DNA from 2 places in the Parabacteroides sp. AT13 genome. Region 1 is predicted to be linked to the other one. Evidence: riboswitches for the same ligand, from Rfam matches in the RefSeq annotation. Region 1 holds a riboswitch; the other holds the start of a gene.
The links. A riboswitch is a leader RNA that binds a small molecule or an ion and turns the genes downstream of it on or off. The one in region 1 is predicted to bind cobalamin.
Positions count from the first base shown of each region.

Region 1 (3,430 bases):
AATCTTTTACCGGATTGACGGTCGTTTCCGTACTGACATCTATACCTTTGATTTCTACCTTACCCAAATTCAGCATCGTCCAACGGAACTGCTGGCCTTTGGGGTAAGCGATGATCTTGTCTTTCACCTTGTTGTAATAACCATCCGCCTGTATCTTGAAGCGATAGAAAAGATAGTTCTCCCATGTTTTCGTGTAAGCGAAGCCGGCATCATATTGGGTTACGTATTCCGGGTTTAATTTGGAGTTTCCCATATCGGCGTAATACAAATCGTTGAAGGTAGGCATACGGAAGATCCGTTTATAGAAAGCGCGTACATTAAAGTCTTGTTTCTCGAACGGCTTGTAGGAGGCGAATACGGCGGGTGTAAGGATTTGCCGGGCTTTCGGTGCGGGGCCTTCTTCTACACGGTCGTTGATAAAAGTCGCCAGTCCGCTGGCCTGTAATTTTACTTTTCCTAACCGGAGCGCCGTAGCGACCGAAAGGAGGTTGGTGAAGCGTTCCGGGTAAACGAATCCATACATATCGGCGTTCATCTTGTTCCATTGCAAGTCGTAAGAAGCAGAGACATCCCAGTTCGAGAGGATGGAGTAGACATTAGCGGAAGATAGGTAAATCTCCCGTTGCTTATACAGGTTATCTACATGAATCAGCTTGTCGTCGTTGTTCACATAATGCGTACGGTAGAAAGCGTATTTCGCATTGACCTGTGTCTTGAATTTACTATTGATTTCTTTGATATAGGAGCCTTGCATGAAAGAGTTCGTATCCCATACTCGTTCGCCGCGTCGCCATACGTTGTTTACGATAGCCCCCGGGATACCTCGTTCGGAATTGTAGTTGTAGAACTTAAGATTCCAAGTACCGTCGCTCATCTTGCCATACAATCCGGCCTCTAGGCGGGTGGCGTTGATATCCCCGTTTTCCCGGACGGCGGTCGTATCGTAAGCGATCTCTCCGGCAGGGTTGATACGGCGGTAACGAAATTTGTATTTACCGCTTCCGCTTAACCATTCGGCGCTGAAAGAGGCGGCTATGTTTTCTGATATCTTATATTCGAACAGCGCCGAGGGGTTGATAACGTCGAAAGAACCGACTTTCATCGTGGCACGGATATTCGTTGTTTTTCCATCTTCGAAACGAGGACGACGAGAACGCAGATAAAGCGTACCGGCCGCACCGAAATCTTTTGCGGATTGGAAAATATCGCTCTTCTGGCCATTGTATAAAGAAATCTCCTCGATATTGTCTAAGGAATACATTCCAAGGTCTACTTGTCCGTTTTGCGCGTTGCTTAATTCGATGCCGTCGTAGAAAACACCCATGTGGTTCGTTCCCATACTTCGGATATTTACTGTCTTGATACCTCCTACGCCCCCATAGTCTTTCAATTGGACACCCGAGAAGTAGCGTAAAGCATCCGCTACCGTGTGACTGTTCAAATTTTGTAATTCTTTCCCCGATAGTTTTTGGGAAGGAATTACCTCTTTAAAGCTGAAACTCCGGGCCGTGACCGTAACTTCGTCCAAGTGTTGGATAGAGTCGAGTTTGCTTTGTCCATGGGACATACCTATCGCCAGCATCGATAATACGCAAGCGAGGTATCCCTTTCTAGCAAAGGATAACACCATTATTTAAAACCTGTTTAGAAAATGATTCGTACCAAGCCGCTCTGTCCTCGCGAACGACTTCTCCCTAACTGGCAGGTCTTCTGACTGACTCCCATCCCGAAAGCCTTCCCGATATATATCCTTATATACCAGTGGCGAAAGTGTTTCCGGAATGTTTGAAATAGAGCTTCACAGCAACGGGACTGTTCAGGAATTACACCTGATTCCCTTTTAATCCGTAACCCCGGTTGGGTGAAACGGAACCAATTCGGGACAAAGGTATGAAATCTTGTTAATATCCGGGCTATAATTGGAGAATTTCCTTAAATGAAAGGGTTGTACTTGTATGTTACGATTTCCTTTTTATTTAAAGAAGCTTGTACGTCAATTAACCGTTGGTTGCTGCTTCCCCGGAATAAAAGGCTCTCATCCCGAAGGGTTTGTTTGTAGCGGCCATCTACCAATACGTCGATATAGGATAATAAGGCGGCTTGTGCCGGGTTCTTTATCAGGTCCTCGAATTTATATCCCGTGTAGCACCAGATCGTCTTTTGGCTTTTTGCCTTGATCGCCTTGGCTACCTCGGTGAAGCCTTCCGGTTGGAACATGGGATCTCCTCCACTGAAGGTGACGTTGGCGAATTCGTCAGCCAGCACTTTCTCCACGATCTCTTCCGTTCTTACTTTCTTCCCTTTATGGATGTCCCATGATTCGGGGTTGTGGCAACCCGGGCATTTGTTCGGGCAACCCGCCGCATAGATGGCGGTCCGGAATCCCGGACCGTCTACGGTGGTATCTTCGATGATATCTATGATGGACAACATGGTAATTGAAAATTAGTTGTGGGTGACACGGTCGTTCAGCTCGGATAGCTTGGCGTTGTTCCAACGGTCGGTGGTTCCTACCAAGTAACCGGTGATGCGTTGAAGTTTGTCCAAGTGTTTGCTGCCGCATTTCGGGCAGGCTTCCAGATTCGGGGTGGAGTTCTCGTAGCCACAATCCAGACAACGGTTACGGTTATGGTTTACGGAACCGTATCCGATATTGTATTTATCCATCATATCCACGACACGCATGATCGCTTCGGGGTTATGGGTAGCGTCGCCATCCATCTCTACGTAAAAGATATGGCCGCCACGAGTCAAATCATGATAAGGAGCTTCCACTTCGGCTTTATGACGGGCGCTGCACTTGTAATATACCGGGACGTGATTAGAGTTCGTATAATAATCCCGATCCGTGATACCGGGGAGCGATCCGAACTGCTTACGATCTTTTCCCGTGAACTTGCCGGACAAGCCTTCTGCCGGAGTTGCCAGTACGCTATAATTGTGTTGGTATTGCTCAGAGAATTGGTTGGCACGATCCCGGATATACGTAACGATCCTTATGCCTAAGGCTTGCGAATCCTCATCTTCGCCATGATGCTTACCGGTAAGGGCCACCAGACATTCGGCCAGTCCGATAAAGCCGATACCCAAGGTGCCTTGGTTGATAACGGAGGCAATCGAATCGTTAGGCTTCAATTTTTCCGAGCCTAACCACAAGGAAGACATCAACAACGGGAATTGCTTCGCGTAAGCGGTTTTCTGGAACTCCATACGCTCATGCAACTGACGAGCCGTAAGTTCCAGCATATGATCCAGTTTAGCGAAAAATAGGGCGATACGCTCTTCCTTGTTCTCCACCTGCATGCACTCGATAGCCAATCGCACGATATTGATCGTCGAGAAAGAGAGATTACCTCGTCCGATAGAAGTCTTCGGTCCGAAACGATTCTCGAATACACGGGTACGGCATCCCATGGTCGCTACCTCGTGG
Region 1 is NZ_NQMH01000001.1:1,267,001-1,270,430, reverse strand. Features, by position in the region: gene CI959_RS05675 (TonB-dependent receptor) at 1-1,630, opposite strand, end outside; cobalamin riboswitch at 1,683-1,892, opposite strand; gene nrdG (anaerobic ribonucleoside-triphosphate reductase activating protein) at 1,933-2,433, opposite strand; gene CI959_RS05665 (anaerobic ribonucleoside triphosphate reductase) at 2,446-3,430, opposite strand, start outside.

Region 2 (3,430 bases), on a different contig from region 1:
CAAGTCCCGGTAGCATCTCATTTTTATGGAGATATAACTGTCCTGTTTGCACATTATATACATCATTTGCCATTAAATCGGGAAGACCGATCTCCGTCCCATAGAAGTCGCGGTTAAAACCTCCGCGAACATCTAATATGTCACGTTCCGTCATTTTAGCTTGCAATGCCAGATAACCGGAAAAGCGACGGTTGCCATTATCACGCCAGCCCTCTTGATCGGAAAAGTTGACATTGGCGTAATAATTGACCGGACCGACCAATTTACCGCCCATGCCAAGTGTCGCCTCTTTATTCTCGTAACTACCGTAGGCCAATCGAGCATTAACGCTCTGTTTCTCTGACGGGGATTTACGAACGATATTCAAGGTTCCACCTACGGCTGAATGTCCGTAAAGTACAGAAGCCGGTCCCTTTAATAATTCAATAGACTCGATACAGGATAGATCGGGTACGGGATAAGAGTTGTTTATTGCCGAACGTTCATCGCGGATACCGTCTATCATCATGATAGAATGATCGAAACCACGGATCGACAATTGTTGAAATGCGCCATAAGATGTCTGGAATCGTACGCCCGGCATAAAGCGTACCGCATCTTGGATATTACGGATACCTCGCAACTCCAAACTACTCGCCGTAATGCTATTAATTGAAATAGGAAGATATTTCATAGGTACGTCCAACTTCGTGATTTGTGGACGTGGCTTGCGTGCGGCGGTCGCTACGACTTCTTGAATATTGAATGTCGTATCGGCGAAATTCGTGTACTCATTCTTGTGTTGTGCCTGCATCGTACTGATACATAAGGCTGTCAACGGTAAGATTGTCAAAACTCTTTTCATATATTTAGCATTATAACTGTTTATTGTATGCATGTGAAATCCCTTTCGAAAGAAATTCCATTTTCCTTCGAATGAAAATTTAGTTTCTTTCGGAAGGAATTACTTTTTCTTCCGAAAGGAATAAAACATAGATTTGGAGAACTTTTTTAGTCCTTCTCTACCGCATAAGCTTTCTTCTTATCAACGATATCGATCATCTTATGTTTAGCCATGAAACGGGCATGTTCGATGAAGATCTTCTGAATATCCGGATTCTGTCCCAGACCTTCCATAAATACGCTTACCTCGTAGCCTTTCTTTTCCAGTTCCTCTTTCCAATCACCGGCGATATCGTTTTTCGCATGGTCTCCGGCGACAAACATAAATGGCATCAACAAGACTTTCTTCGTTCCATTGGCCTTTACTTGGGCTACCATCGTATCAAAAGTAGGATAGCCCTCGATGGTTCCTACGGAATAATCCTTGAATCCCTTCTCCTTCAACATATAATCCAACATGGCATATTGAGCCGTCGCCGGAGTATAAGTGCCATGGCCTACCAATAAAGTAGCGCCTTCTTTCGCCCCATTTTTTGTGATAGCGACGATTACCGCCTCATAATCCTCCGGTGTATACAATAAAGGATTACCGATACGAATCTCCTTGAAAGAAGATTTCATGGTGGCAACATCCTTACGTAAGGATTCCATCTCGATACCTTCGATTATATTCGTGGATTGGATCAAGACATGTGTATAACCATCAGTCTTTAATTTTTCCAAGGCCTCGATCGGGTTCAGTTTCTCTACGCCACGAGCTTTTAAGCGGCGCATTACAATGCGAGAAGTCCATGCCTCACGCAACTCAACATCTTTGAAAGCTTCTTTCGCTTTTTGATTGATCGCGTCGATTGTCAAGGCACGGGTATCATCATGGGTTGTTCCAAAATGTACCATCAATAAAGCGGCCTTATCGCCCGGTTGTAAAGAGGCGAATAAATCGGATGCTACAAAATTCTCGCCATCGTGCGCACGACAAACTAGGCTGATGACCAGCAGGAAGAAAGATAGTAAGTGTTTCCTCATCATATGAATATATTAATAATTAGATTACATATCAATCCCACGGAGACAACGTATTATTCCGTCTCCAACATCTTTTAGATATAGGTGATATTTCTATCCTCTTAATTACTCCTAACCCCGGGAGGAATTAATCATTACTTCGCTTGGCAGGTTTCCTGACTGGCTCGGAAAGCAACCTTCCCATCTTTCTTAAGACAGTGGCATAGCAGAACGCTTTCCTTTTCAAGAGCTTCACAGTAGCGGGCACTGTTCCGGATTCTAACCGGATTCCCTTTTATAGAATTGTCGGTAGACAAACTCTATCACCTAAGCGGTCGCAAATTTATATAAATAATCCCGAAAAGTAACAACATCTTTCAAAGAATCCCTGTTTCAATAGCATCTTTTTTGTTTAACATCAAATAAATAGATATGGAATGGATAACTAATTTACTTCAACATTATCCGGAGCTAGCTATTTTCATAACCTTAGCTCTCGGTTTCTGGATTGGCAAGTTTAAGATAAAGAAGTTCACGCTGGGAACGGTTACCAGCGTATTATTGGTCGGTGTATTGATCGGGCAATTAAAAATCGATATAAGCGGACCGTTAAAGTCCGTCTTTTTCTTGATGTTCCTCTTCGCTGTAGGATATAGTGTTGGGCCACAGTTCTTCCGGGGATTGAAAAAGGAAGGTCTTCCTCAAATGCTTTTCGCCGCCGTCATGTGTGTGTGTTGCTTGATCGCTCCTTTTTTACTGGCGAAACTTATGGGATATAACGCAGGCGAGGCCGCAGGATTATTGGCGGGCTCCCAGACGATGTCGGCAGTATTAGGAGTTGCCGAAGATACGATCGGACAGATGAATATTAGCGATACGGATAAAAGCGCTATGGTCAACGTGATGCCCGTGGCCTATGCGGTAACTTATATTTTCGGTACGGCAGGATCCGCATGGTTGGTGAGTGATATCGGGCCACGTCTTTTAGGAGGACTCGACTACGTGAAAAAAGCCTGTAAAGAGCTAGAGGCTAAAATGGGAAATAACGACGAGAGCGAGCAACCGGGCTTTATGCCTGCCGCCCGTCCGGTAACTTTCCGGGCCTATAAGATTAGTAATGAATGGTTCAAGGAGGGTAAAAGCGTAAAGCAGTTGGAGGAATATCTGGACCAATTAGGACGGCATTTGTTCGTGGAGCGTGTCCGTATTAATAATGTACTAACCGATGTTAAACCGGATTTGGTTTTACATACCGGAAATGAGGTTGTCCTAAGCGGTCGCCGGGAATTCGTGATCGGAGAGGAGAACTGGATTGGCGACGAGGTCAATGACATTGAATTGCTCGATTTTCCGGCAGAGACGTTACCCGTACTAGTGATCCATAAGGAATACGTGGGGAAAAAGATCTGCTATTTACGCAATCAATCGTTCATGCACGGTGTTAGCGTCAAGTCCATAAGGCGTGCGGGTATCAATATCCCGGTCTTGGCCGCTACGGTGATAGATTCCGGTGATATGTTGGAATTGGTGGGTATGAAATCAG
Region 2 is NZ_NQMH01000002.1:778,035-781,464, reverse strand. Features, by position in the region: gene CI959_RS17645 (TonB-dependent siderophore receptor) at 1-844, opposite strand, end outside; gene CI959_RS17640 (sirohydrochlorin cobaltochelatase) at 991-1,908, opposite strand; cobalamin riboswitch at 2,036-2,233, opposite strand; gene aspT (aspartate-alanine antiporter) at 2,320-3,430, shown strand, end outside.
Region 2: it holds a riboswitch for cobalamin, as region 1 does, so the genes downstream of both, CI959_RS17640 (sirohydrochlorin cobaltochelatase) here and CI959_RS05675 (TonB-dependent receptor) in region 1, are expected to answer to the same signal.